2 linked regions of the Herbiconiux aconitum genome follow. The protein of the gene in region 1 interacts with the protein of each later gene in a pairwise test. Links are inferred from orthologs where the notes say so. Each region holds a gene or a part of one and is shown on either strand. Other genes may lie near its edges. The genes, in order: eno and rpe.

What was found.
Region 2: the proteins of eno (region 1) and rpe interact in binary tests that used the Escherichia coli proteins (3 or more experiments, as listed by UniProt). The link is inferred for Herbiconiux aconitum from one-to-one orthologs.

The regions. Positions count from the first base shown.
Region 1 is NZ_JANLCM010000002.1:238,174-252,545, reverse strand. The notes cover bases 9,646-12,610. They hold eno (phosphopyruvate hydratase), read right to left. Parts: upstream 11,786-12,610; coding sequence 10,505-11,785; downstream 9,646-10,504. Other genes in these bases: N1027_RS12670 (MarR family winged helix-turn-helix transcriptional regulator), read right to left, coding at 12,484-12,610; N1027_RS12675 (TetR/AcrR family transcriptional regulator), read right to left, coding at 11,861-12,487; N1027_RS12685 (FtsB family cell division protein), read right to left, coding at 9,946-10,467; N1027_RS12690 (DUF501 domain-containing protein), read right to left, coding at 9,646-9,949. Outside these bases: fgd (glucose-6-phosphate dehydrogenase (coenzyme-F420)), read right to left, coding at 1-643; N1027_RS12740 (hypothetical protein), read right to left, coding at 687-1,016; N1027_RS12735 (hypothetical protein), read left to right, coding at 1,191-2,792; N1027_RS12730 (hypothetical protein), read right to left, coding at 2,834-3,130; N1027_RS20150 (potassium channel family protein), read right to left, coding at 3,206-3,775; N1027_RS12720 (hypothetical protein), read right to left, coding at 3,772-3,942; N1027_RS12715 (hypothetical protein), read left to right, coding at 4,174-4,653; N1027_RS12710 (DUF1254 domain-containing protein), read right to left, coding at 4,753-6,312; N1027_RS12700 (NAD(P)/FAD-dependent oxidoreductase), read right to left, coding at 6,582-8,117; N1027_RS12695 (S8 family serine peptidase), read right to left, coding at 8,160-9,434; more of N1027_RS12690, read right to left, coding at 9,434-9,645; more of N1027_RS12670, read right to left, coding at 12,611-12,960; N1027_RS12665 (MDR family MFS transporter), read right to left, coding at 12,957-14,372. UniProt on the Escherichia coli protein: Catalyzes the reversible conversion of 2-phosphoglycerate (2-PG) into phosphoenolpyruvate (PEP). It is essential for the degradation of carbohydrates via glycolysis.
Region 2 is NZ_JANLCM010000002.1:779,581-793,953, reverse strand. What follows is about bases 6,124-9,089. They hold rpe (ribulose-phosphate 3-epimerase), read left to right. Parts: upstream 6,124-7,258; coding sequence 7,259-7,921; downstream 7,922-9,089. Other genes in these bases: hisG (ATP phosphoribosyltransferase), read left to right, coding at 8,255-9,089; N1027_RS15225 (phosphoribosyl-ATP diphosphatase), read left to right, coding at 7,940-8,203; N1027_RS15235 (PIN domain-containing protein), read left to right, coding at 6,983-7,249; N1027_RS15240 (hypothetical protein), read left to right, coding at 6,543-6,800; N1027_RS15245 (hypothetical protein), read left to right, coding at 6,124-6,546. Also shown: metK (methionine adenosyltransferase), read left to right, coding at 285-1,493; N1027_RS15260 (primosomal protein N' family DNA-binding protein), read left to right, coding at 1,559-3,631; fmt (methionyl-tRNA formyltransferase), read left to right, coding at 3,628-4,542; N1027_RS15250 (RsmB/NOP family class I SAM-dependent RNA methyltransferase), read left to right, coding at 4,539-6,032; more of hisG, read left to right, coding at 9,090-9,094; imidazole glycerol phosphate synthase subunit HisF, read left to right, coding at 9,094-9,864; hisI (phosphoribosyl-AMP cyclohydrolase), read left to right, coding at 9,861-10,235; N1027_RS15205 (anthranilate synthase component I), read left to right, coding at 10,251-11,783; N1027_RS15200 (Trp biosynthesis-associated membrane protein), read left to right, coding at 11,783-12,577; N1027_RS15195 (HGxxPAAW family protein), read left to right, coding at 12,646-12,876; indole-3-glycerol phosphate synthase TrpC, read left to right, coding at 12,881-13,654; trpB (tryptophan synthase subunit beta), read left to right, coding at 13,651-14,373. UniProt on the Escherichia coli protein: Catalyzes the reversible epimerization of D-ribulose 5-phosphate to D-xylulose 5-phosphate.

The sequences.
Region 1 (14,372 bases):
CGATCCCCTCGGCGAGTGCCGGCAGCAGGGTGTCGGTGTAGAGTTCGCGGGCCTTGCCCGAGGTCGTGATGAACCCGGAGGCCATCCGCCCGGCGAGGCGGGTCGCGGCCGGCCCGGACGCGCCGATGTAGATCGGCACCGGCGTCTCCGGCTTGTCGTAGATCGTGGCGTTCTCCGTGCGGAAGAACTGACCCTCGTAGGTCACCCGGTCTTCGCTCCAGAGCGTCTCGATGATCGTGATCGCCTCTTTCAGACGCGCGAAACGCTCTTTCACCTCGGGCCACGGGATGCCCAGGGCTACCTCGTTGAGCGCCTCGCCACTCCCGACTCCGAGAATCACGCGCCCCGGGAACATCGCGCCGAGCGTGCCGAAAGCCTGCGCCACCACGGCGGGGTGGTAGCGGAACGAGGGGGTGAGCACGGAGGTGCCCATGAGGATGCGTTCGGTGCGGGCACCGAGCGCGCCGAGCCACGGCATCGCCGCGGGCGCGTGGCCGCCTTCGTGGTTCCACGGCTGGAAATGGTCGGAGACGAACACCGAGTCGAAACCGGCTTGCTCGGCCAGCACGGCATATTTCAGCAGCTCGGTCGGGCCGAACTGCTCGGCTGACGCCTTGTAGCCGAAGCGGAGGGGAATGGTCATGATCCGAGTCTATGACCGGTGACCGACACCGATCCGGCGGCGTTCAGGATGCGATGAGCGCGACCGCTTGAGCGAACGATTTCACCGTCGTCATCAGCTGGCTCACATCCGGTGCCAGCTCGTGCCCATCGTCGGAGATCACGATCACGCGCGCTTCGGCGATGCGGCAGACCCGGATCTTGTAGTTCACGGAGACCCGCTCGCCCTCGCGCTGCTCGATCACCACGACGTCGGGCGGAAACCCGGGATGCGTCAGCAGCTGGCCGAGCGAAACCGCTTCGATGCGCAACTCGACGCCCGGCACCGACGACAGAGCGGCAACCTTCGTGGCCAGCGCCGCAGGATCGGCGTCGATAAGGGCGACAGTCGTCATCCGGGATTGCGACATCTTCGTCTCCCCTGCACCGCGTCACCCTCGTGAGCATGCGCTCTCGGTTCCATGCTCCCACAACAGTACGGACCGCGGCACCGTTACGCGCCACGCTACGTCGATCGCGCGCATTCTGCATCACTTGCGGTGAGAACCCGTTTAAGTGATCATTCCTCAATGACATCAATGATCAAGCATGGGGTGCGCGCGAGCGCAGGAATGTTCGGGAACTTCCATCCGGAGGGCTGGCATCCTCGGCTGAGGGTGCCGTTGCGCGGGCCGGCTCCCGCCGGTGCCGAACTGGTGTGGACGGTCGGTCGACCCGACGGGGCGCCGTGGTTCGAGCATCGGGTTCCCGTGCCCGAACTCGACGCGGAGCAGACGACGGCGATCGATCTGCAGCGCTGGATGGACGGTGGCGATCTGCCCGAACCCGGGGTCGTCGCTTTCACGCTGCGGATCGTCTCCGAGCTCGACGGCGTCGATGACGTGCTTCACATCGGCGCGCTGACGGCGGTCTCGCTCGATGGCGAGCAGCGATATGCGATCGACAACGACTGGACCCTGGATCTCGCGCTGCTCTGCCTCGACGTCGTCGACGAATACGACGCTCCCCGGCTCACCGCCACGATGTTCCTCAAGGGTCATGTCGACACCTACCGGCTCGAAGCACACTGCTTCTACGAGGGTCGCCGGATCGCCGCGGCGTCGTTCGTCGACAATCGTCACTCCTTCACCGCCAACGACGGCACCGTGGTCGGGCAGGAGATCGCCGTCGTCTTCGACCGGGTGAGGGGCTGGAACAATCTCCGCGACTCCGCGTGGGGTGGAGATTGGCACCTGCTCGACGAGCACGACGGAGGCTATCAGGTGAAGCTCCTGCGGGATTCGGGGGTCGCGCGGGTGATCGACTTCGAGGTCGCCGACGGGCGGATGGTGGCCGTGGGTGCCATCGAAGACGACCCGGCGACCGGCCCCGTCCTGTTCGTCGACGCCGCCGTGCACGGATCGCTCGACGGACCGTGGCGCGCGGGCGGCGGCTCGGCGTTCTACGGGGATGCCGTGACAGCGGCCGACTGGTCGGGCATCGACGCGGTGTACGCCCGCCGGATCGAGCGTTCGGTCGCCCCGGCCCCGGAGTTCGACGACGAGACGGCCGGCGCCCTTCAGGCCTTCGTCGATCGGGCGGAGCGACTCCTCGCCACCTGGGAGGCCGATTTTCTCGAAAGGCGGCCGCCTTTCGACTACGGGCAGGTGCTCCAAGCCGAAGGTGCGCTGTCGGAGAGGACGGGATACGCCGAGCTCCGACACCGCGTGATGACCGTCCCGAGCGAGCATGCCGTCACGATCGACGGGGAGACCGTCACCGTGGAGCGCGTGCAGCAGCGGATCGACGCGATGTTCGCGGCAGCCGAGGCGCGCATCTCCGGTGCCGCTCAGGCCGAGGCCGACGCGCTGGCGCCCTATCGGGCGCTGCTGTGCGGCGACAAACTGGCCGTGTTCGAGGAGCACCCAGCCGACACTTTCCTCTACACCACGACCGACCGACGGGTGATCGAGACACCGGAGGAGCTCGCCGCCGCGGAGTACTGGTTCTTCGAGGGCCCACTCGATCTCCCGAGCACCGCGAGCGTCAACGGCGTGGCGATGAAAGTGACCGTGCAGGGCTGGCGGGTGCTCGGCTGGCGCTTCGACGCCTCGGGAAACATCGTCGACGAATTCGAGACGCAGGGTGCGGGGTCGAGCGCCCCGAAGTCGGCCTTCCAGCGCGCCCAGTAGATCGCCGCCCGGAGTCTCGCCTCGGGACTCGCTCGGAGAGGTCAGCGAGCCGCCGGCTGAGTGGACTCGTAGCGCAGCCGCGGGGTCGGGCGGAAGCGTCCGAGCAGAGCGCCGGCGGCAGCTGCGACGGCCGGGATCACGATGAAGCACACGATTCCGGTGAGCTGGAGTTCGCCGGCCGAGAAGACGTTGAGCAGCACTCCCACACCACTCAGCACGGCGGCGTCGAGAGCGACCATGATCGCGATCTGGTTCTCGCTCCGCAGGGCGATGGCGGTCGCGGCGATGCCGCCGGCCAGCACCACGAGCGAGAGCACGAGCGTCCAGATCCCCAACATGCGCTCATCGTAGCGCTCGCGTACCCCCAGAAAGATCCAGAGGCACGAGATCGCGATGTGGAAGTGATGCTCGAGTCACTCTTCCTCGGCGACGTCCGGGGGTGACCCGGGTGCCTGGCCCCGACTTCCTCGGTGGACGGCACCGACGAACACCTGGATGCCAGCGCCCAGCACGAGCAGGTTCATGACCATCTGCACCATGACGACGAGGCGCGCCATCTGACTCGCGGGAGAGATGTCCCCGAAACCGACTGTCGCGAAGACCGTGACAGTGAAGTACAACGCGTCGAGCCGTGTCAGAGCGCCCGAGGTGAAGTTCTCGACGTCGGCGCTCGACATGAGGAAGTACGACGCCGCGAACAGGAGAAGGTACAGCGGGGCGGTCACGGCGAGCGCTTGAATCGCCCGCACGCGCGGATGTACTGCCCGGGTGATCGCTCGCAACTGCCAGGTCGTGACACAGAGCAACGCGACGAGCGCGACCACGAGGCTGACGGGGATGGGGACGGCGTCGATGAGGGCGAACGGAACTGCGAAATACGCCGCGACCAGGACCGCCGTCGACACCACTGCGCGCAGGAGCCCCCGGAGGATCAGGCGCCGTCGCCGTGCCGACGAAAGTCTCGATGGGCCGGGCTCGGTCACGGTTCCGCCGTCGCTGGGCCGAGGATGACAGCCCAGGAGAGAACGGAGAAGGTGATGGTCTGGCTGAGAGAAGCGGCAGTGCCGATCACGCGCGCGTTGCGATGGCGACCCGACACCGTCTTGCCCCGCGTCGTACCGTATCTCCAGGTCGGCTTCTTCCAGAGCACCTGGTCCTCCTCTCCGGTCGAGTACTGGTCAGCTCGTGGACATCGCAGGCTCCTCCGGATCAGCTGCCGCGTACCCAGCAAGGCAAGCAGCGCGCCTGGGGGGAAACGTCACTCACATCGCATGAACACCGCCGAGGCGATCTCATCGCCATTGTGCGAAGGAGGTGATCGACGCAGGAGTCACGTGCTCTGGGTGATGCTGTTGCCGTCCATGCGGCGCACGCTTGCTCTATGACCACAGCTCAGGGCAAGCGAGGATTCGGATGGCCACTGCTCGTCATAGCAGCCGGGGCGCTCCTGGTCGGCTGCAGTTCGACGGGCTCAAACGAACCGACCACCCCAGCGTCCTCAAGCCCGTCCAGCCCCTCCCCGGACGCGGCCGCAGCGTGCTCGGACGCCGCCGAGCTCAAGTCGTCGGTCCAAAGCCTCACCGAGGTCGAGCCGCTTCAGGATGGGCTCAACGCATTGGAGGCTGCTTCAGCCGACACCAAAGCGGCTTTGGACACCGCCATTGCATCAGCGACAGCAGAGCTCCAGCCGGCGGTCGAGCAGGTCAAGACCGACTTCTCCGCCGTCCAGACCGCCATGAGCGGATTGACGACCGACACCCTCCAGGCGAAAGCACCCGAGATCGTCACGTCGCTCCGCGCGCTGAGCACGGCGCTGGGCTCCCTCGGCGCGACACTGTCTGAGGAGTGTCCCGAGTCATGACCTGAATCAGGGCAGGCCGCGTGCGGTCGCCCAGTTGCCCAGCGCCCGGTTCCGTCGTGCAGGTCGACGTGCGGGTGGGCATGTCGTGCTCCTCTGCGATCAGATCCGTTCGATCTCGGTGGGCCGCCAGCTCTTGTCGAAGAACGGCTGCAGGGGGTTGTAGAGGCGCAGGATGACGAAGAAGCCCTTGCCGGGAACCGTCTGCAACCAGTTGGATTCCTTACCGGCGGGCGCATCCGCGGCGAAGTAGATGTCGGTCGATCCGTTCTCGTTCTGCGCAACGGTGCCCAACTGGCTGCTGAGGTCGGGCTTGGGCTGGCCGGTCTTCAGCATCGACCGTGTCTGACGGTCATAGACCATGACGGACCAGAACCGGCTCTGAGGGATGTCCGGCGGCAGGGTCAGCTTGTACGCGCGCCCGCCGTCGAGGAATTCCTTGTCGCCGTCGCGCATCGTGAAGATGTACTGCGACCCGATCCCGGTCAGGCGCATGCACATCGCCGGGGTGACTCCGGTGTAGGGATAGAACCAGGCGATGCGGCCGTTAAGCTTCCGCGCGCCGTCACTAGGCACGGGGACAGCACCCTCGGGAGTGATCTCGGGTGGTGGCGCGAGGAAGTCGTATCCGGATGTGAAGAGCGGGTTCATCCATCCGGAACCGGGGTAGTACGCCCAGCCCTCCTCCTCGCGGGGCGAGATCGCGATGGTTCGAGCGGTGGCGTTTCCAACCACCACCGCCTCTTCCAGGATTTTGCGCATCCGCGCATCCGGCGCGAACTCCTTGCCCTTGGAGATGCCGATGGAGGCGAGGAGACCGAGCAGTTCGGGGTCGCCGGAGCCCACGGGCTGATCCTGTACGAGCTCGTTGATGAGCTCCCAGTAGCTGAAGTCGTTGGCGGGGATCGTGTTGAACGCGAGTCCCGACCCCTCCACGAATCGCGTCTCCGGAGCAGGCGCTGCCTGCCCGAGGGGTGCCTCGCCGCGCAGGAATGTGCCGACAGCGGTGCCGACGCCGCCTGGGGTGTAGGGGTGAACGCGCAGGCCGTCGCGCAGAACCTGCGCGGGTACGCTCGGGTCGTTGTCGATCAGGAAGGCGCGGAGGAAGAACAGCATGCGGCTGGTGCGCACCTGCGAGACGTGAAAGCCGCTGTCCGGCAACGAACCGTCGTAGTCCGGCCCGACGAAGAGGTAACTGCCACCGGCGGCCCGGTCCGGCCCGGGCAGTCCCATGTCGGTGATCCACCGGAACCACATGTCGTCGGCGGTGCCGAGAATCCCCGACGGCGCCGCGAGCGCCGGCACCTCGACCACCATGGGGCCCTTCGTCAGGTCGAGGACCCCGACGGCGTACACGGTGTCGCAGTTCGCTGTCAGGAAGAGCGACGACGAGTCCATGAGGTCGGAGAAGATGATGACCGAATTGTCTTCCACCCCGACGGAGTGGAGGCCGCGGCGGACTGCCGTCACCGACGCCCCAGGAAAGGCGTTGATGAACGCTTCGACGGCGCGCACGAAGTCGAGGTGGTCGTAGAGCAACTCCGCCGTCGCGGCGGTCGGCGCGCCATCGGTGAACTCGAGCCGGCCGATCCGGCTCTCGATGTGGTCGGGCGTCGACAGTGACGCGACCGTATCCGTTGAAACCGTCGATTGAATGGTCATCACGTTCTCCTCAGTTCGGAGAAACGGTAGGCCGCGTGGTCGAGGCGCACATCACACACAATGCGCGATGTTCAGGAGGGCCTCGACCGCCAGTACCCCCAGAGGGACTCGAACCCTCACTGTGACGATTTTAAGTCGTCTGCCTCTGCCAATTGGGCTATGGGGGCGGGTGCCTCATCGTATCGGTGCCCCGTCGAGGAACGGCGACGCCGCGCATCCGGAGCCCTGTTCGGACAGCGGATGCGCGGCGTGCGACGTGATCGTGCGGGCTATTCGCCGGCGGGCGCTGAGGCCTTCGAAGCGGCCTTCGCACGCGGACGGGAGACCTTCTCCTTCGGCGCATCCGGTGCCGAGTCGGTGGCGGCGACGCCGTTCACCTCGGCTGTCGCGGACGGCTCCGAGGAGTGCGAACCGGGCAATTGAGGATTCGCCGGAGCAGCCGGTGCGGCCGGCGCCGCGGTAGTCGAGGCCTCGACAGCCGGGGCTGCCGGACGCGGACGCGCCGCGAACTTCTCGAACTCGGCGCGCGGGTGCACGCGAGCCTCCAGCGACACGTTGTCGCGACCCAGGAAGAAGTTGTTCACCCAGCCCCAGATGACACGGAACTTGCGCTCCCACGACGGCATCGCCAGGCCGTGGTAGCCGCGGTGTGCGAACCAGGCCGGCAGACCCTTGATGGCCAGGTTGCCCGACTGGAACACACCGATGCCGATACCGAGACCGGCCACCGCACCCATGTTCTTGTGGAAGTAGTCCTTGACGCCTTCGCCACGCAGCTCGGCGACGATGTTCTTCGCGAGCAGCTTGCCCTGGCGCACCGCGTGCTGAGCGTTCGGCACGCAGAAGCCGCCGACGCCGCCGCCGGTGAGGTCGGGCACGGCACACACGTCGCCGGCACCCCAGGCGCCTTCGACGATGCCGTCGTCGCCCTCGACCCGCAGGTCGGCGCGCACGCGCAGCCGCCCGCGCTCTTCGAGCGGAAGACCGTACTGCTTGATGTCGGGAGTCGCCATGACCCCGGCCGTCCAGATGATGAGGTCGGACTCGAAGCTCTCGCCGGTGGACAGCTCGATCACGCCGCCCACAGCCGACTTGAGCTGGGTGTCGAGGTGGATCTGCGCCCCGCGCTCCGCCAGGTTCTTGATGACCCAGAGCGAGGTGGGAATGCTGACCTCGGGCATGATGCGGCCCATGGCCTCGATCAGGTGGAAGTGCGTGTCTTCGAAGTCGATCTCGGGGTAGGTCTCCACGAGGGCGCTCACGAACGAACGCAGCTCCGCGAACACCTCGATGCCCGCGAATCCGCCGCCGACGACCACCACGGTGAGCAGGCGATCCCGCTCGGGGCCGGCCGGCAGCTGAGCCGCCTTGTCGAAGTTCGTGAGGATGCGGTCGCGGATGGCGGTCGCTTCCTCGATCGTCTTGAGCCCGATGGCCTCGTCGGCCACCCCCGGGATCGGGAAGGTGCGCGAGACGGCACCGGCCGTGATCACGATGTGGTCGTAGCTCTCTTCCCACGCCTCACCGGCGGCGGGAACGATCGTCGCCGTCCTGGCGTCGTGATTCACCCCGGTGACCTTGCCCGCGACCACCCGCGTCTTCTTCAGGTGACGACGGATGCCGACCACCGCGTGGCGCGGCTCGATCGATCCGGCCGCGACCTCGGGAAGGAAGGGCTGGTACGTCATGTACGGCAGCGGGTCGACGACCGTGACCTCGGCCTCACCGGACCTCAGCCACTTCTCGAGTTTCCATGCGGTGTAGAACCCGGCGTATCCGCCGCCGACGATGAGGATCTTGGGCACAGTGAAACGATCTCCTAGGTAGGGGGGCCTTCATACAATCTACTACTTGCGAAGCAGCCCTCTGAAATGCGAGACCGCCCCGAGGGCGAACGTCGCCATCAGGATGAGGAACCCGAGCAGGAGCCCCAGCGGCACCGCCCAATGGATGAGAGTGTACACCTCGGGCCGATCAGCGGCCCGAGGCGGGGCACTCGTGCCCGTCTCCGCTCCGTTCGGGGCGGGCGGTGGCGGCGGAATGAGCAGCGAGTCGAGCGATCCGCCTCCCGACGCCGGGCGGTAGGTGGCGATCCAGGCCGCCAGGTCGCCGATCGGATTCGCCGAGACGGGGTCGACGGATGCCGTCACCGCGGCCTCCGCATCGACTAGACCGTAGCCGTAGATCGGCCCCGGCACGGGGTCGCCCTGGGGTTCGGCCGTGGCGATGATGCGGTTGATCACATTGTCGGCGGTGAGCTCGGGATAGGCCGACTTCACGAGGGCCGCGAGCCCGCTCACCAGAGGTGCTGCGCCGCTCGTGCCGTCCCACAGCACGTATCCTCCGCCCGGCACCACGCCGACGAGCTGCTCGCTCGGTGCCGCGACGGCGATGGTGATGCCCTGTGAGGAGGCGTCGAAGCTCGCCTCCCCCGCCTTGTCGACCCCCGCGACCGCGACGACCCCGGGGATGGTGGCGGGCGCACCCACCTCGGTGGTGCCGCTCCCCCGGTTGCCCGCCGCGGCCACCACCACGACGTCATGGTCGAAGGCGTAGGTGAACGCGTCGTCCCAACTCTGCGGCCAATCGAGGCTGTTGCGGGTGAGCGACATGTTGATCACGTCGGCACCGTGGTCGACCGCCCAGCGCACCGCGTGCGCGATCTGCTCGTCGGAGTCCACCGACCCGGCACCCAGGGCGACCGAGATCGACAGCAGCGACGCTTCGGGGGCGACGCCGATCACACCGTTCCCGGGGCCGGTTCCGCGGCCGGCGATGAGCGAGGCCACCATCGTGCCGTGTTCTGAACTCTCGCCCACCGGGGTCTGGCCGTTCGCCGAACCGATGCCCGAGACATCCGTTCCGTCGACGACGGCGCCCTGCAACTCGGCGACGCTGCCGTCGACCCCGGTGTCGATCACCGCGACCGTCGCTCCCGCCCCGCGCGTCGTGTTCCAGGCCGCGCTGAAGCCGTAGTCGCTCAGCCAGTACTCCATGTCGCGGATCGAGTCGGCGCGCGCCGACTGCACGGAGCCGATCGGCGCGATGCCCACGACGCACACCACAGCGAACGCGCCGACGAAGAGGAACGGCCGACCCCCTTGCATTCGGCGCCGTCGCATCAGGCGTCGATCAGGTAGTCGACGCACTCGCAGACCTCGGGCGACCAGTCGCCTCGCGCCAAGGCGAGGTCGCCGATCGGGTTGACGCCGGGGCCGGCAGCGAGAGCGTGCGCGGCGAGGGCATGCAGGCATTTCACCCGGGTGGGCATGCCACCGGCGGAGATGCCCGCGATCTCCACCACATCGCCGAACGACGCACGATCGGCCAGATACGCCTGGTGAGCGGCGTGATAGGCGCCCGACAGCTCCTCGTCGACGAGTGCATCCTGCAGCTCGACCATGACGTGCTCGGCCTCGAGGTCGCTCATCGCGGCGGTGGCCGCCGGGTGCGACAGGTAGTAGAGCGTCGGGAACGGTGTGCCGTCTGCCAGGCGCGGCGCGGTGGCCACGACGGTCGGGTTGCCGCACACGCAGCGCGCCGCGATGCCCAGCACGTTACGCACCGGCCGCCCGAGCTGAGCGGATGCGACAGCGAGGTCGTGCTCGCTGGCCGGCTCGAAGGGCGGGGTGGTCATTGCACGGTTCCGTTCGACTGGAGTTCTTCGGGTGTCTGGGTGGAGAGCCCGGCGGTCATGCCGGAGGCGAACAGCGACGACAGCCAGTCGACGTTCGTGGTGCTGATGGAGTCGCTCACCGGCGCATCCGTCGATCCGGCGCTCGGCACGTCGTCGATGATGAGAAAACTGGTCTCGCCCGGCATCACGTAGTAGAGGCGGTCGCGGGCTTCGGCCTTGATGTAGGCCGGGTCGCTCCAGCGGGCGATCTGCGAGGTCAGATCATTGTTCTGCTCCGACTTCGCGTCGACCTCGGCCTGCAGCGCGGCGAGCTCCTGCCGCTGCTCGATGTAGAGCCGAAGGCCCGGCGCGACGATGATGACGAACATCACGATCACCACGAACATGAGCACCGTGAATCCGGAGAACCGGATGCTCCGCAGCCAGTTACCGGGCGGCGGAGCTCCCCCCGCCGCGGAGTTCTGCGGCAGCGCCACCGGCACCCGAACGGGCCGGGCCTTCGATGTGCGCTGCCGCATGAGAACTACCTTCGATCGACTCCGAGGCGAGGAATGCCTAGGCCGAGAAACGAGGGAACGCGCCGCGACCGGCGTAGACCGCCGCCTCGGCGAGCTCTTCTTCGATCCTCAGGAGCTGATTGTACTTCGCGACGCGCTCGCTTCGGGCAGGCGCACCGGTCTTGATCTGACCCGCATCCGTGGCGACGGCGAGGTCGGCGATCGTGGTGTCCTCGGTCTCGCCGGAGCGGTGCGAGAGGATCGCTGTCATGCCGGAGCGCTGGGCGAGCGAGACGGCGTCGAGCGTCTCGGTGAGCGTGCCGATCTGGTTGACCTTCACCAGGATCGAGTTGCCGGTGCCGCGGGCGATGCCGGTAGCCAGACGGGCGGGGTTGGTGACGAACAGGTCGTCGCCCACCAGCTGCACCTTCGAGCCGATCTCGGAGGTGAGGTGTGCCCAGCCGTCCCAGTCGTCTTCGTTCAGCGGGTCTTCGATCGAGACCAGCGGGTAGTTCGCCACGAGGTCGGCGAAGTACGCCGACATCTCCTGCGACGAGCGCTGCTGTCCTTCGAAGGTGTAGGCACCGTTGTCGTAGAACTCCGAGGCCGCGACGTCGAGCGCGAGCGCGATGTCTTTGCCCGGAGTGAAGCCGGCCTGCTGGATGGCTTCGAGGATGAAGTCGAGCGCCTCGCGGTTGTTCGGGAGCTCGGGAGCGAAGCCGCCCTCGTCGCCGAGGCCGGTCGAGAGGCCCTTGGACTTCAGGAGCGACTTGAGCGAGTGGTAGGTCTCGACACCCCAGCGGAGCGCCTCGGAGAAGGTCTCGGCGCCGAGCGGCACGGCCATGAACTCCTGGATGTCGACACCGGTGTCGGCGTGCGCGCCACCGTTGACGATGTTCATCAGCGGCACGGGCAGGGTGTGGGCGTTGGGGCCGCCGACGTAGCGGAACAGCGGCAGGTCGGCCGAGTCGGCCGCGGCGCGGGCGACGGCCAGCGACACGCCGAGGATGGCGTTCGCGCCGAGACGCTTCTTGTTCTCGGTGCCGTCGAGCGCGATCATCGCGGCGTCGACGAGGCGCTGGTCGGCGGCGTCGAAGCCCTCGAGCGCCGGGCCGATCTCGTCGATGACGGCGTCGACGGCCTTCTCCACGCCCTTGCCGAGGTAGCGGCCCTTGTCGCCGTCGCGCAGCTCGTACGCCTCGAAGGCGCCGGTGGAGGCGCCGGACGGAACAGCGGCGCGCGAGACGACGCCGTCTTCGAGAAGCACCTCGACCTCGATGGTCGGGTTACCCCGGGAGTCAAGAATTTCACGAGCGCCAACGGCTTCGATGAGTGCCACGGGTGGTTTCTCCTCAGGTTTTCGAACACATTCGTTCAGGCAAGATGGGAGCGCTGACCGTGCGCCCGCCGCTGGCTAGTCTAACGATTCGCGGGCGAGGGCCTGCATGGTCATGACGGCGTCGAACAACCATCGGGTGAACTCTGCGTCGTCGTCCGCGTCGAGCGGACGGTGCAGCGCGCAGTCGACAGCGGACATCACGAGGGTGACCGCGAGCTGCGCGCGCTCGGGCGTGGTGCGCTCTTCGGTCAGCGCGATCACCTGCAGCCGCAGCTCCGACGCGAGCTTGATCACGTCGGGGGCGAGCTCCGGACGGCGTGCGAGCAGCTCGCGCAGGGCCGCGCGATCCACCCCGTCGCGCGCCGTGGAGTCCATGATGTCGCCGACGAGGGTGCAGAGATCGCGAACCAGCCCCTTCTCTCCCGCGCCGCGCAGGAACGTCTCGCGTTGCGCATCCGTCACCACGAATGCCGACAATCCCACGATGGCCGAGACCTTCGACGGGAAGTAGTTGAAGAAGGTGCGGCTCGAGACACCGGCCTCCGAGCAGATCGCGTCGACGGATGCCTGCCCGGCGCCGCTCTCGGCCACGAGGCGGAGGGCCGCCTCGTGGATGGCGGTGCGCGTCTCCACTTTCTTGCGTTCGCGCAGAGATGGTCGTTCCCGCGTGCTCATCGTCGCGTCGGTGGTGCGCGTCGTCATCGTCGCTCGATGCCGTCGTTGAAGGCGCCCAGCAAGCGCACGAACTGCTCGAGATCGTTCTCGCTCCAGTCGTCGAGGATGTCGGCGTAGGCCGCCTGCACGTCTCGGCGGATGCTCCCCATCCGTTCGACCGTCTCGGCCGTCGGCGCGTAGAGACTGGCCCGCCGGTCGTCGGGATCGGGCACGCTGGTGACGAACCCGAGGTCTTTGAGGATGCGGAGCTGGCGGCTCACCGCGCTCTTGTCCATGCCGACGCTCGCGATGATCGCGCCCGGCGGAGTGGGGTGGTGGGCCACGATCTGGCGCAGCACCAGATACCCCGATGGCTGGATCTCGGGCGAGAAACGCGCGGCCGTCTCGAGCAGCGTGATGCGCACGGCCCGCACGATTCGCGCCATCTCGCCCTCCACGGCGAGGAGGGCGGCGGCGCGTTCGTCAGAGGTCACAGCCTCCAGGGTAGTGGCGGTGCTCACGCCCTCTCCGTGGCCTCCCCCGGCGCGGCCTGGGAAGCCGCTTGGAGTTCGATCTCCTCCTGGCCTTCGGGGTCGCCGGCGATCTCGGCGGCCGAGACCGCGACGAGGGTCGCCGCCTCCGCTTCGGCGATCTGCTCGACCGAGGTCTTCGTGCCGAGGCTGCGTGCCGGGAGCAGCGAGATGGCGATGATGGAGATGATGGCGAGCGGAACGGCCAGCAGGAAGACATCCGCGACGGCCTCGCCGTAGGCCGACTCCACCAGGGTGCGGATGGGGCCCGGCAGCGTGCTGAGATTCGGGATGCCGCCGTCGCCCAGATTGCCGGCCTGGGCCGGGTCGATGCCCATCTTCACGATGCCGTCGGTGACGAGCGTCGTGATGCGGCTTCCGAGCACAGCGCCCATCACGCTCACACCGATGGTTCCACCGAGGCTGCGGAAGAAGGCGACCGAGGCGCTGGCGGTGCCGATCTGGCGCGGATCGACCGCGTTCTGCACGATCAGTACGAGGTTCTGCATCACCATGCCGACGCCCGAACCCATCACGAACATGAAGAGGAAGACCAGGACGAAGCTGGTGTCGTAGCGGATCGTGCCCATCAGCGCCAGGCCGATCGTGAGCAGGACCGAACCGGTGACCATGTAGCGCTTCCACTTGCCAGTGCGGCTGATCACCTGGCCGATCACGATGCTCGAGATCAGCACACCACCGATCATCGGGATGGTGAGCAGGCCCGATTCGGTCGGTGTCTTGCCACGCGCCAGCTGCATGTACTGGCTGAGGAAGACGCTGGTGCCGAACATCGCGACGCCCACCGAGATGCTGGCGATGACCGCCAGCCAGAAGGTGCGGTTCTTGAAGAGCGTCATCGGAATGATGGGCTCCTTCACCTTGAGCTCGGTGACGACGGCTGCGGCGAGGAGCAGCACGGCGCCGCCGACCATCGCGATGCTCGCCACCGAACCCCACTCGAACTGGTTGCCCGCGAGGGTGACCCAGATGAGCAGGAGCGAGACCCCCGCGGCGATCAGCACCGCCCCCAGGTAGTCGATGGTGACCTTGCGCTTGTGGGTGGGGATGTGCAGCGTCTTCTGCAGCACGATGATGGCCGCGATGGCGAACGGAACCGCGATGTAGAAGTTCCAGCGCCATCCGGCCGAGTCGGTGATGACTCCGCCGAGCAGCGGGCCGCCGACCGTGGCGACGGCCATCACGGCGCCGAGCAGACCCATGTAGCGGCCGCGTTCGCGCGGCGGGATGATGTCGGCCATAACGACCTGCACGAGGGCGGTGAGGCCTCCCGCGCCGAGACCCTGCAGCACGCGGAAGAAGATCAGCATCTCGGTGTTCTGCGCGAGGCCCGCGAGACCGGAGCCCACGACGAAGACGACCAGGGAGATCTGGATGAGCAG
Region 2 (14,373 bases), 540 kb from region 1 along the record:
CTCTCGCACGCCGAACGGAACGGCCGGCTCATCGTGGGGTTCGCCGCGGAGACCGCGACCGACCGCGACGACCTGATCCGGCTCGGCCGCGAGAAGATCGCCCGCAAGGGCTGCGACTTCCTCGTGGTCAACGGGGTCGGCTGGACCACCGGTTTCGCGCAGGACGACAACACCGTCACGGTGCTCGACGCATCCGGCGCTATAGTTTTCGAGGCATCGGGCAGCAAAACGTCGGTGGCCGATGACATCCTCGGAGTGTTCGCCACCGTCCTAACAGGAGCAGAATGACCTCTCTTCGCCTTTTCACATCCGAATCCGTCACCGAGGGTCACCCCGACAAGATCTGCGACCAGATCTCCGACAGCATCCTCGACGCCCTCCTCACGGTCGATCCGCATTCCCGGGTCGCCGTGGAGACGCTCGTCACCACGGGCCTCGTGCACGTGGCCGGCGAGGTGACGACGAAGGGGTACGTCGAGATCCCCGCGATCGTGCGGGAGAAGATCACGTCGATCGGCTACACCTCCTCCGACGTCTGGTTCGACGGCCGCTCCTGCGGCGTCTCGGTGTCGATCGGCGGGCAGTCGCCCGACATCGCGCAGGGCGTCGACAACGCGTTCGAGACCCGTGAGGGCTCCTCCGTCGACGAGGTCGACCGGCAGGGCGCGGGCGATCAGGGCATCATGTTCGGCTATGCCACCACCGAGACCCCGCAGCTCATGCCGCTGCCGATCTGGCTGGCGCACCGGCTCTCCGAACGGCTCGCCGCCGTGCGCAAGGAGGGGGTTCTCGACTACCTCCGGCCCGACGGCAAGACGCAGGTGACCATCGGCTACGACGGCGTCGTGCCGAAGTCGGTCGACACCGTCGTGCTCTCCACGCAGCATTCGCCGAAGGTGGGGCTCGACCAGTTGCGGCACGACGTCGAGGCCACCGTCATCCGTCCCGTGCTCGACGCGGCCGAAGAAGGCGGGCTGAAGCTCGACTCCTCCGACGTGCGGGTGCTGATCAACCCGACGGGCATCTTCGAGATCGGCGGGCCGCAGGGCGATGCCGGACTCACCGGGCGCAAGATCATCGTCGACACCTACGGCGGGGCCTCGCGCCACGGCGGCGGCGCATTCAGCGGCAAAGACCCGTCGAAGGTCGACCGCTCGGCCGCCTACGCGATGCGCTGGGTGGCGAAGAACGCCGTGGCCGCCGGGCTCGCCTCGCGGCTCGAAGTGCAGATCGCCTACGCCATCGGCAAGGCGGCACCGGTCGGGTTCTACGTCGAGAGCTTCGGCACCGGCGTCGTCTCCGACGAGGTGATCACCGACGCGTTGCGCAGTGTCTTCGACCTGCGGCCGGCCGCGATCATCGAGGACCTCGACCTTCTGCGACCGATCTACGCCCGCACCGCGACCTACGGCCACTTCGGTCGCGAGCTGCCGGAGTTCACCTGGGAGCGCCTCGATCGGGTCGAGGAGATCCGCGCCGCCGCAGGCCTGTAACCGTGGCCGGCGAGGGCGCGCCGGGCGAACAGGTCCCGGACGGCACGGCTCGGGTGGCGCGGGTCATGCTCGAGTCGCCTTTGCCTCAGCTCGACCGGTTGTTCGACTACCTCGTGCCCGCCCCGCTGGCGACCGACGCGCGCCCCGGCGTGCGGGTCAAGGTGCCGTTGCGTTCGGCCGGGCGCACCGCACGCGGATACATCGTCGAGCTCTCCGATCTCGCTGCGCGGGGTGACTACGGCGGGTCGCTGAGCGAGATCGACGAGATCGTCTCGCCGTTGCCCGTGCTCGCCCCCGAGGTGTGGGCCCTCGCGCGAAGGCTCGCCGATCGCGCTGCCGGGAGCGCCTGCGACATCGTGCGGCTGGCGATCCCCCCGCGCTTCGTGCGGGTGGAGAAGGCGTTCATCGCGCGGCAGGGCGGAGTGTCGGCGGCGGCGGGTGTGGCCGGTGGTGCGGACTCGGCCGGGGGTGCGGACTCAGCCGGTGGTGCGGCATCCGTCGACCCCGTCGCATCCGTCGTTCCCGGCTCTCTGGTCGGTTTCGACCTCACGGGGTACTCGGCGTCGGACGCCGCCCATCTTGCCGCGCCGGGCGCTCGAGCCGCGATCGACGCCCTGGCCACGGTGGTGCCGGTGCAGACCGCCGACGGCATCGACCACACGGTCGGGCACTGGGCGCTGACCGTGGCGGAACTCGCCGCCGCTGTCTTCCGCGGCGGGGAGTCGGTGATCGTGGCGGTGCCCGACTACCGCGACCAGATCTCGCTCGAGCAGGCGTTGTCGCACCTCGGCGTGGGCAACGCGGTGGTACCGCTCGACGCCCGCCAGGCCCGCAACGACCGCTACGCGCACTTCCTCACCGCGCTGGATGGCGCACCGCACATCGTGGTGGGCAACCGCTCGAGCATCTACGCACCGGTGTCGCGGCTCGGCCTCGTCGTGATCTGGGACGAGGGGGATTCGCTGCAGAGCGAGCCCCACGCACCCTATGTACACGTGCGCGACGCGGCCCTCGTGCGCCAGGAGCAGTCCGGCTGCCGACTCGTCTTCGTCGCGCATTCGCGCAGCACCGAGGTGGAGCGTCTGGTCGAGCTCGGCTTCCTGCACCAGGTCTTCCCGGCGCCCCGTTACCTTCCGCGCGTCGTTCCGACGGCGGAGCAGGACGACGCGGATGCCCCGCAGAACGCCGCGCGCATCCCCTCCGCCGCGTGGCAGGTGGCGCGCAAGGGCCTGGAGTCGGGTCCCGTTCTCGTGCAGGTGGCGCGGCCCGGGTACGCGCCGGTGCTGGCCTGCCAGACCTGCAACGCCCCGGCGGCCTGCACGGTGTGCGGCGGGCCGCTGCACGTCGGGCGCGCCGGGCAACGACCGTCGTGCACCCTCTGCGGGGCGATCGCGGCCAACTGGACCTGCTCGCACTGCCAGGGCACCACCTACCGCTTCGCCTCGATCGGGGCCGGGCGCACGGCCGACGAACTGGGCCGTGCCTTCCCGGGTGTGCGGGTGATCGTCTCCGACGGCGAGCGCACCGTGCTCACGGTCGACGCCCGCCCCGCTCTCGTCGTGGCGACCCGCGGGGCCGAGCCCATCGCATCCGGTGGCTATCGAGCGGTGCTGCTGCTCGACGGTCCGCGGATGCTCGCCCGCGAGTCGCTGCGGGTGGCGGAAGACTGCCTGCGCTGGTGGTCGAATGCGATCGCGCTGTCGGCTCCCCGTGCGACGACCGTTCTCGTCGGCGTGGGCGGGGAGCTCGCGAAGGCGCTCGTGACCTGGCAGCAGGAGTCGGTGGCCGGGTCGGAGCTCGCCGACCGTCGGCGACTCCGCTTTCCCCCTGCGGTGCGGATCGCGACCATCACGGGGGCGGCCGACACGGTCGCCACCGCGCTGGCAGACCTCCGGGCGCTCATCAGCGACGAAGAATGGGCGAAGATGGACACACTGGGTCCGGTGCCCGCCGATGACGGGAGTGTGCGCGCGATCGTGCGCTTCGACTATTCGGTCGGGGGTGCCGTCGCCCGGCACCTGCGTGCCCTCGTCGTGAAGAACGCGACGAGCAGACGGGCGAAGGCCGGGCGTGGCCCCGGCTACCGGCCCCCACCCACGCTGCGCGTGCGGTTCGACGATTCGGAGATCATGGAATGAGAGTCGTGTTCGCGGGAACCCCCGCCGTCGCGGTGCCCAGCCTGCAGACGCTGGTGGCCCGTCACGAGGTCGTGGGGGTGGTCACCCGGCTCGACGCCCCGATCGGGCGCAAACGCGTGCTCACGCCCTCTCCGGTGGCTGTGGCGGCCGCGGAGGCGGGCATCCCGGTGATCAAGGCGAACCGGCTCGACGACGACGTGACGGCGCAGATCGCAGCGCTCGACGCGGAGCTCGGCGTGATCGTGGCCTACGGCGGTCTCGTGCGCGAGCCGCTGCTGAGCACACCGCGTCTCGGCTGGATCAACCTGCACTTCTCGCTCCTTCCGCGCTGGCGGGGCGCGGCGCCGGTGCAGTGGACCGTGATCTCGGGTGACGCCGAATCCGGCGCCACCGTGTTCCAGCTGCGGCCGGGCCTCGACGACGGTCCGATCTGGTCTCTCGCGTCGACCCCGGTCGGCCCGCATGAGACGTCGGGGAACCTGCTGTCGCGACTCTCGACCTCGGGCGCGGAGCAGCTCGTCGACACCGTCGACGGGATCGCCTCCGGGCGTCTTTCCGCTCACGAACAGGAGGGGACGGTGACCTTGGCGCCGAAACTCACCATCGACGATGCACGGCTCGATTTCACGGCGGGGCTCGACGAGGTCTACGCCCGGCTGCGCGGCGTCACGCCCGAGCCCGGCGCGTTCACCGAGATCGACGGTGTGCGCGTGAAAGTGCTGGATGCCTCGCCCGCTCGTGATCGCCCGCGCCTCGACCCGGGGGTCGTGGTCGCCGAGGGGCGGCACGTCTACGTCGGAACCGCGGGGAGCCCGCTCGAACTCCTGACCGTGCATCCCGCCGGCAAGAAGCCGATGGCGGCCGCCGACTGGTGGCGGGGCTCCGGTGCGGAGCGGATGGTGGCGCGATGAGCGGCACCGGGCGCGACTCCGGGCGAGGTTCCGGCCGCGGCTCGGGCCGGAGCGGACCGGGGGCCGGGGGGCCGCAGCGACGCAAGCCCGCCACCCCCTCGCCGAAGCCGGGCCCCGTGCAGCCGGCGCGCCGCATCGCGCTGGAGGTGATCACGGCGGTTCGTGCTGACGACGCCTACGCCAACCTGCTGCTGCCCTCGAAGATCGCCGCGGCCCGTCTCGACACGGCCGACGCCGGCCTCGCGACCGAACTCACCTACGGCACCCTCCGGCTCCGCGGCTACTACGACCGGGTGATCGAGCTCGCCTCCGGCCGCCCGATCGACGAGATCGACGGTGCAGTGCGCGACGTGCTCGAACTCGGCTGCCACCAGATCCTCTCGATGCGCGTCGCGCAGCACGCCGCCGTGAACGAATCCGTCGAACTCGCCCGGCAGGTCGCATCCCGCTCGGCGACCGGCTTCGTGAACGGCGTGCTGCGGGGCATCACCCGCACCCCCGCCAGTGAATGGCTCGAACGGGCGATGGATGCGGCGACCGACGACGACCGGCTCGCCGTGGCCGCCTCGCATCCGGCCTGGGTCATCCGGGCGTTCCGTCGTGCCCTGACAGCCGACGGTGTTCCCGCGGCCGAGCTGCCCTTCCAGCTCGACGAGTTGCTCGAGGCCGACAACACGCCCGCCCGCCTCAGCCTCACGGCTCTGCCCGGTCTTCTCGAACGGGAAGCGGTCGGGCACGGCACGGAGCCGTCGCCGCTGTCGCCGATCGGCCTGCTCGCGCCGACGGGAGATCCCGCCGCCATCCCCGCCGTGCACGAGGGCACGGCCCGGGTGCAAGATGAGGGATCGCAACTGGCGGCCCTCGCGCTCACCCGCTCCCGACCGATCGCTGCGGGGGAGCGGTGGCTCGACCTCTGCGCCGGCCCGGGCGGCAAGACCGCGGTTCTCGCGGCGGAAGCGCGGCTCGGTGGTGCGACGGTGATCGCGAACGAGCCGATCGCGGCTCGAGCCGGCCTGGTGCGTCGCGCGGTCGCGGCGATTCCGGATGCGCCGGAGGTCTGGGAGCGCGACGGCACCACCATCGGCACCGACGACCCCGAGTCATTCGATCGCATCCTCGTCGATGCGCCGTGCACCGGTCTCGGCGCTCTACGCCGCCGGCCCGAGGCACGGTGGCGCAAGACCCCCGGCGACGTCGCTGCGCTGGTCATCCTGCAGCAGGATCTGATCGACTCCGCCGTCCGAGCGCTCAAGCCCGGCGGCCTGCTGGCCTACGTCACCTGCTCGCCGCATGTCGGCGAGACCCGAGGCCAGGTGCAGGGTGCCCTGCGCCGTTGGAACGGGGTTCTCGAGCAGGTCGACGCCCAAGAGGTGCTGCGATCGGTGACGGAGGGTGCGGTCGTGCTGGGCGCTCCGGATGCGGCGGTGCAGCTCTGGCCGCATCGCAACAACACCGATGCGATGTTCGTGGCGTTGTTCCGCAAGCTCTGACTTCTCCACCACAATACGGGCGGCCCGAAGCGCCCTCCACAGATCGCGGCTGGTCGCGTTCTTCGACGCGTCTTCCCGAGATCGTGGAGACATGACCACCAAGATCATTCCGGCCCAGATCGCCGCCCAGATGCCCCACCGCTCCGACTTCGACATCGTGGAGTTGGTGAGTTCCCTCGTGGGCGAAGCCATCCGCCGTCAGTGCTGGCTGATGTTTCTCGACGAGGAGCATCGTCCGCTGCCTCTGATCGTGCCGTATGCGGATTTCGACCTCGATCCACCCGACGACGAGATCGCGAAGTACGGCGCGCTGGCCTGCGGCATGGCGCGCACGACGGGCGCGGCGAGCATCCTGCTCACCTGGGAGCGGCCGGGAGGGTCTGAACTCGACGACGCCGAACGCAGCCTGCTCTCGGCGGTCTCGGGGGCGATCGCCGTCGGCGGTGTGCCGGTGCGGGCGCGCCTCCTCAGCTTCTCCGACGGGGTGCGACTTCTGCCTGAGGAATCGTCATGAGCGTGATATCGTCGGTTTCGGCGAAGGGAGCCATCACCACCGACATCATCATCTCCGACCTGCCCGACGACGTGATCGCGGCGCTCGATGCCATAGCCGAGCGCGTGGCGATGACGCGAGAAGACTTCATCACCGCCGTGCTGTGGCGCGAAGCCCGCAAACCGCTACTCACCGAGGCGGAATACGAAGAAGCACGCGAGGCATTCGCGCGGTTGGCCTGGATGCTTGGCGATGCTCACCAAGCGAGTCCCTGATGGGTGTCCACTGGCTGATCGACACTTCAGCGCTCAGCCGACTCTCCAGCAGCCTCGACGACCGGACATGGGTCGATCGAATCAAACGTGGACTGGTGGGCGTCTGCACCGTGTCCCGCCTCGAGATGGGTTTCACTGCCCGGTCGGCATCGGACTGGGAGCGAATCACGTCGACATTCCCGGTGACGGGTCTCGTACTCGAGCTGTCGACGCCGGCGATTGAGGTGCGAGCTGTGGAGATCCAGAGGTTGCTGGCCGAGCGCGGACATCATCGCGCGGCGTCTGTGGTCGACGTTCTCACCGCGGCTACCGCGGAGATCTGTCGGCTCACCGTGCTGCACGTCGACAAGGACTTCGAGCTGATCGCCGACGTGACCGGGCAGCCGGTCGAGCGGCTGGCTGTCGGCAACGGTGTCGACGGTCAGACCCCGCGGGCGAGCGGGCGGTAGGGTCGGATCGTGGTAGTGCGCATCAACCCCAGCATCCTGGCCGCCGACTTCGCGAACCTCGAAACCGAGCTCGGCCGCATCTCCAACGCCGACCTGGCGCACGTCGACGTGATGGACAACCACTTCGTGCCGAACCTCACCATCGGCCTCCCGGTGGTGGAGCGGCTGCAGCAGGTGTCCCCGATCCCGCTCGACCTGCACCTGATGATCGACGATCCGGGTCGCTGGGCACCGCTCTACGCGGAGACGGGCGCCTACTCCGTCACCTTCCACGCCGAAGCCACGACCGATCCGGTCGCCGTCGCCCGTAGCCTCCGTGAACGAGGAGCCCGTGCAGGCATCGCCATCAAGCCCGGCACCGAGGTCGAGCCCTACCTCGAACTGCTGCCCGAGTTCGACCTGGTGCTCATCATGACCGTGGAGCCCGGGTTCGGCGGGCAGTCGTTCATGGCGGGCACCATGCCCAAGCTCGGCCGTCTCGCCGAGGCGGTGAAGACCTCCGGGCTCGACATCTGGATCGAGGTCGACGGCGGCATCAACGACGACACGATCGCGGTCGCGGCCGACGCGGGCGCCAACACCTTCGTGGCCGGCTCGAGCGTCTTCGGCGCCGAGAGCGCAGCCGCCCAGGTCGATCACCTGCGTTCGCTCGCGGCCCGGCACACCCACTGACACCGGTACCCTTGACAGGTGAAGACTTTCGACGAGCTGTTCCTCGAACTCTCCGCCAAGGCGGTCGAGCGCCCCGAGGGCTCACGCACCGTTCGTGAACTCGACGGTGGCGTGCACACGATCGGCAAGAAGATCGTCGAAGAGGCCGCCGAGGTGTGGATGGCTGCCGAGTACGAGTCGGCGGAGAACGCGGCCGAGGAGATCTCGCAGCTGCTCTACCACCTGCAGGTGATGATGCTGGCGAAGGGTCTGACCCCGGCCGACATCTACCGACATCTGTGAACCGAGCAGTAGACGATCCCGATACCTTCTCTTCTCTCTGAAAGACCTTCCATGCTCAAGATCGCGGTGCCCAACAAGGGTTCCCTGTCCGAAACCGCCGCCCAGATGCTCGCCGAGGCCGGCTACGTGGGTCGGCGCGACCCGCGGGAACTGGTCGTGCTCGACCCCCGCAACGACGTCGAGTTCTTCTACCTGCGCCCGCGCGACATCGCCACCTACGTCGGCTCCGGCGCACTCGACGTCGGCATCACCGGCCGCGACCTGCTGCTCGACTCCGAGTCGACGGCCACCGAGACGGCTGCGCTGAACTTCGGCGAGTCGACCTTCCGCTTCGCTCGCCCCGTCGGCACCGCGATCGAACTGGCCGATCTGCACGGCGCCCGTGTCGCCACCAGCTACCCCGGCCTGGTCGGCGCGTTCCTCGCCGGACACGGCATCACCGCAACCCTCATCCGACTCGACGGCGCGGTCGAATCCGCCGTGCGCCTCGGGGTCGCGGATGCGGTCGCCGACGTCGTCTCCACCGGTTCCACCTTGCGCACCGCCGGTCTCGAGATCTTCGGCCCGGTCATCCTGGAGTCCACCGCCGTGCTGATCAGCTCGGGAACCGAGCACCCTGGCGCCGCCACCCTGCTGCGCCGCCTGCAGGGCGTGCTGGTGGCCCGCCAGTACGTGCTGATGGATTACGACGTGCCCGTCGTCAACCTCGACGAAGCCGTCGCGCTGACCCCGGGCATCGAGTCGCCCACCATTTCGCCCCTGCACGACCCCGAGTGGGTCGCGGTGCGCTCGATGGTGCCGCGTTTCGACACCAACCACGTGATGGACGAGCTCTACGCCGTCGGCGCGCGGGCCATCCTCGTCAGCCCGATCCACGCCGCGAGAATCTGATGTCGCTCGCGGTACGCGTCATCCCGTGTCTCGACGTGGCGGGCGGCCGCGTGGTGAAGGGTGTGAACTTCGAGAACCTGCGCGACGCGGGCGATCCGGTGGAGCTCGCCGCCCTCTACTCCGCGCAGGGCGCCGACGAACTCACCTTCCTCGACGTGACCGCCACGGTCGATGCCCGCGAGACGATGTATGACGTGGTGCGCCAGACCGCCGAACAGGTGTTCATCCCACTCACGGTCGGCGGGGGAGTGCGTTCCACCGACGACGTGGCCCGACTCCTCGCCCACGGCGCCGACAAGGTGGGCGTGAACAGCGCCGCCATCGCACGCCCTCACCTGCTCGACGAGATCGCCGACCGCTTCGGCGCCCAGGTGCTCGTGCTCTCGCTCGACGTGAAGCGCACCGAGCCCAGCGACTTCGTGCCTTCGGGCTTCGTGGTCACGACGCACGGCGGCCGTCGCGAGACCGAGTTGGATGCGCTCGCCTGGGCGCGCCAGGCCATCGAACGCGGCACCGGCGAACTGCTGGTCAACTCGATCGACGCCGACGGCACGAAAGACGGCTTCGACCTCGAACTCATGAGCCTCATGCGCGAACTGAGCTCGGTGCCGGTGATCGCCTCGGGCGGCGCAGGTAAGGTGGAGCACTTCGGCCAGGCTGTGGCGGCCGGCGCCGACGCGGTGCTCGCGGCATCCGTGTTCCACCTGCGCGAGATGACAGTGGGCGACGTGAAAGACGAACTGAGAAAAGAAGGGGTGGTCGTGCGATGAACGACGTGGATGCCGTGCTCGAGCGGGCGACGTTCGATTCCGCCGGGCTGCTGCCGGCGATCATCCAGCAATGGGACACCAAGGAGGTGCTCATGCTCGGATACATGAACGCCGAAGCCCTCCGCCGCACGCTCACCGAGGGGCGGGTGACATTCTGGTCGCGCTCCCGCCAGGAGTTCTGGCGCAAGGGCGACACCTCCGGCAACGTGCAGTACGTGAAGAGCGCCGCCTTCGACTGCGACGACGACACACTCCTCGTGCAGGTCGACCAGATCGGCGCTGCCTGCCACACGGGGGCCCGCCGTTGCTTCGATGTCGACCCGTTGGAGCCGGTCGTGGGGCAGCCGGTCGTGGGTTCGCCCACGACCTGAAATACTCGTAAGACCATGACTTCCACCTCACAGAACTCGACCACGCGTGCCGAGTTCGGGCAGCTGCATGCGAGTCACCGGGTCATCCCGGTGATCCGCGAATTGTTCGCCGACGGGGAGACACCGGTAGGCATCTACCGCAAACTCGCCGACGGCCGCCCGGGCACCTTCCTGCTCGAATCCGCGGAGCAGGGCGGCATCTGGTCGAGGTTCTCGTTCATCGGCGTCTCGAGCTTCGGCGTGCTCACCGAGAACGACGACCACGCGGTCTGGCTCGATCTCGGCCTGCCCGAGGAGCGCGCCTTCCCGGCCGGCCTCCCCGCCGGCCCGTTGGAGGCGCTCAGTGCGCTCTACGAGCTGTGGAAGACGCCGGCCGTGGCGACGCATCCGCCCCTCACCGGCGGACTCGTGGGCTTCATCGGCTGGGAGTCGGTGCGCCAGATCGAGCGTCTGCCGAACCGGCCACCGGCCGACTACCGGATGCCGAGCCAGGGTCTCTCGTTCGTCTCCGAGATCGTCGTCGTCGACCACAGCAACGGCACGCTGCAACTGCTGGTGAACGTGCTGACCGACGACGGCACGGATGCCGACACGCTCTGGACAGCCGCTCAGGCGCGCCTCGACGAGCTGCAGAATGCGCTCGCCCAGCCGGCCGAGGCGTGGCTCGCGACGGTCGATTTCGCCAGCACCGCCGATCCTCGCCACCGCACCGAGCGCGATGACTTCCTCGCCGCCGTCGAGGTGGCGAAGGAGCACATCCGTGAGGGCGACATCTTCCAGGTCGTGGTCTCGCAACGCTTCGAGCTCGACGTGGTGGCGCATCCGCTCGACGTCTACCGGGCGCTGCGCACGCTCAACCCGAGCCCGTACATGTACCTGCTGAGCCTCGTCGACACCGACGGAACGCCGTACGAGATCGTCGGATCGAGCCCCGAGGCTCTCGTGAAGGTGGAGCGCGGGCGGGCGCACACGCATCCGATCGCCGGTTCGAAGCCGCGTGGCGCCACCCCGCAAGAGGATCTCGATCTGGAGCACGAGCTGCTCGGCGACCAGAAAGAGAAGGCGGAGCACCTGATGCTCGTCGATCTCGCGCGCAACGACCTGCTGAAGGTGTGCGAGGCCGATTCGGTCGAGGTCACCGAGTTCATGCGGGTGGAGCGGTTCAGCCACATCATGCACATCGTGTCGTCGGTCGAGGGGCAGATGCGCGACGGAATCGACGCGATCGACGTCTTTCGGGCGACCTTCCCTGCCGGCACGCTGTCGGGCGCGCCGAAGCCGCGTGCCCTCGAGATCATCGACGCCCTGGAGCCCGCCCAACGCGGTCTCTACGGGGGAGTCGTGGGCTACTTCGGCTTCGGCGGCGACGCCGACCTCGCCATCGCGATCCGCACGGCGACCATCCGTGACGGCGTGGCGCACGTGCAGGCGGGCGGCGGTCTGGTGGCCGACTCCGACCCGGCGAGCGAGTTCCAGGAGTCGCAGAACAAGGCCGCGGCGCCCCTGCGAGCGGTGGCGGTGGCGAACGCGATGACGAGAGTGCGCTGATGAGCACGGATGCGCCGGGCGCGACCTCAGGCGACACCGGTGCTGCAGGCGCCTCGGGCGGCACCGACCCGGCTCGCGCCGACACCGTCCGCTCCGGGCGGCGTCTCAAGGCCCTCGCCATTCTGGCCGTGCTCGGTCTGAGCGCCCTCACCTTCCTGGCCTGGTCGCAATCCTGGGGCACCCTCACCATCGTGGCCGGCACCACCAGTGCGGCGACGCTCGACGTTCCGGGCTCCGTGGCTGCGCCTGCGCTCTCGGCTCTCGCCCTCGCCGGGATCGCCTTGGCCGGTGCCCTCGCGATCGCGGGCCCGATCATCCGGATCGTGCTCGGAGCGCTCGAGGTGCTGCTCGGCGCGAGCGTGCTCGCCTCGGCTGTCGGCGCAGTGACCGATCCGGTCGCCGCCGGCGCCTCGGTCGTCACGACCAGCACCGGCGTGGCGGGCACGCAGTCGGTGCGCGATCTCGTGACCGTGAGCACCACCACCCCCTGGGCGGCGGTGACCGTGGCGCTCGGCGCCCTGATGATCGTCGCGGGCGTGTTCGTGATCGTCACCGTGCGGCGATGGCCGCAGGCGAGCCGCAAATACCAGGCCGTCGCCTTCGAGGGCGCCGACGGGCAGCGCAGCGCCGATCCGGCCGACTTCTTCGACGACGAGCCGGTCGACTCCACGGAGACGAGGGCGGATGCGCCGTCTGCTCCGCCCACCTCGACGAGGCCTCCCGCGACGACGGCCCGGGATGCGGCGGTCGACGATTGGGACAACCTGACGCACGGCACCGACCCGACCCGCTGAACCCGACACGGGGGCAAGACCCCGGTAGACTTTCCTCGTACCTCCACCCGTGAGACAGGAAGCGATCGATGAGCTCTGACGTTGAAGAACTAGGCGAAGGCCACTCTCCCGCCGCATGGACGGCCGTCATCGTGGCACTCGTGGGAATCGCGATCGGCACCGTCGCCTTCGTTCTCGACGTGCAGTGGCTCGTCTGGGCCGCCGCCGGGCTCACGCTCGTCGGCTTCATCCTGGGCTGGGCGCTCGCCCGCGCGGGTTACGGCGTCAACGGGTCGCGCACTCAGCACAAGGAGCACTGACTCCGTGCTCGCCGATCTCGTAGCCGGAGCGCTCGAGGATGCGGCGGATCGGCAGGCCACGCGCGGCTTCGACGTGGTCGAGGCTGCGGCAGCCGCGGCTCCGCCCGCTCTCGATGCCCTCACCTTCCTCGCGCCCGCCGAGCGGGTGAAGATCATCGCCGAGGTGAAGCGCGCGAGTCCCTCGCGCGGCGCCCTCGCCACCATCGCCGACCCGGCCGAACTGGCCGCGCGTTACGCGGCCGGAGGGGCCGGCGCCATCAGCGTGCTGACCGAACAGCGCAAGTTCAAAGGCTCTCTCGCCGACCTGGAGGCGGTGCGCGCTGCCGTCGACATCCCGGTGCTCCGCAAAGACTTCATCGCCACCGAGTACCAGGTGCTCGAAGCGCGGGCCGCGGGCGCCGACCTGGTGCTCCTGATCGTCGCGGCGCTCGACCAGCCCACGCTCACGCACCTGCATGAGTTCGCGGTCTCGCTGGGCATGACGCCGTTGGTGGAGACCCACGACGCCGTCGAGGTGTCACGTGCCGTCGATCTCGGTGCCCGCCTCGTGGGCGTCAACGCCCGCAATCTCAGCACCTTCGAGCTCGACACCGATCTGTTCGGTCGCCTGGTCGACCGCATCCCCGCCGGCACGATCAAGGTGGCCGAATCCGCCGTCTCGACCGTCGCCGATGTTGCCCACTACCGTTCGTCGGGTGCCGACGTGGTGCTGGTCGGCGAAGCCCTCGTCACGGGCGACGACCCGGTGGCGACATTGAAGGAGTTCCTCTCCGTATGACCGATCTCACCCCCTCCCTCCGCGCCGAGGCGGGCCCGTTCTTCGGCGAGTTCGGCGGCCGGTTCATGCCGGAGTCGCTGATCGCCGCGCTCGACGAGCTCGCCGACGCCTACCAGCTCGCGAAGCTCGATCCGGCCTTCCACGAGGAGCTCGCCGCTCTCGGCCGCACCTACACCGGTCGTCCGTCGATCCTCACCGAGGTGCCGCGGTTCGCCCGCCATGCCGGCGGCGCCCGCGTCATCCTGAAGCGCGAAGACCTCAACCACACCGGCTCGCACAAGATCAACAACGTGCTCGGTCAGGCCCTCATCGCGCGCCGCATCGGTAAGTCGCGCCTGATCGCCGAGACCGGTGCCGGGCAGCACGGCGTCGCCACCGCGACCGCCGCCGCCTTGTTCGGCATGGAGTGCGTCGTCTACATGGGCGAGGTCGACACGGAGCGCCAGGCATTGAACGTGGCCCGGATGCGTCTGCTCGGCGCCGAGGTCATCCCCGTCACGAGCGGCACGCGCACCCTCAAAGACGCCCTGAACGAGGCATTCCGCGACTGGGTGGCGAACGTGGAGAACACCCACTACCTGCTCGGCACGGTGGCCGGCCCGCACCCGTTCCCCGTGATGGTGCGCGACTTCGTCAAGGTCATCGGCGAGGAGGCGCGCCAACAGATGCTCGACCTCACCGGCGCGCTTCCGGATGCGGTGACCGCGTGCGTGGGCGGC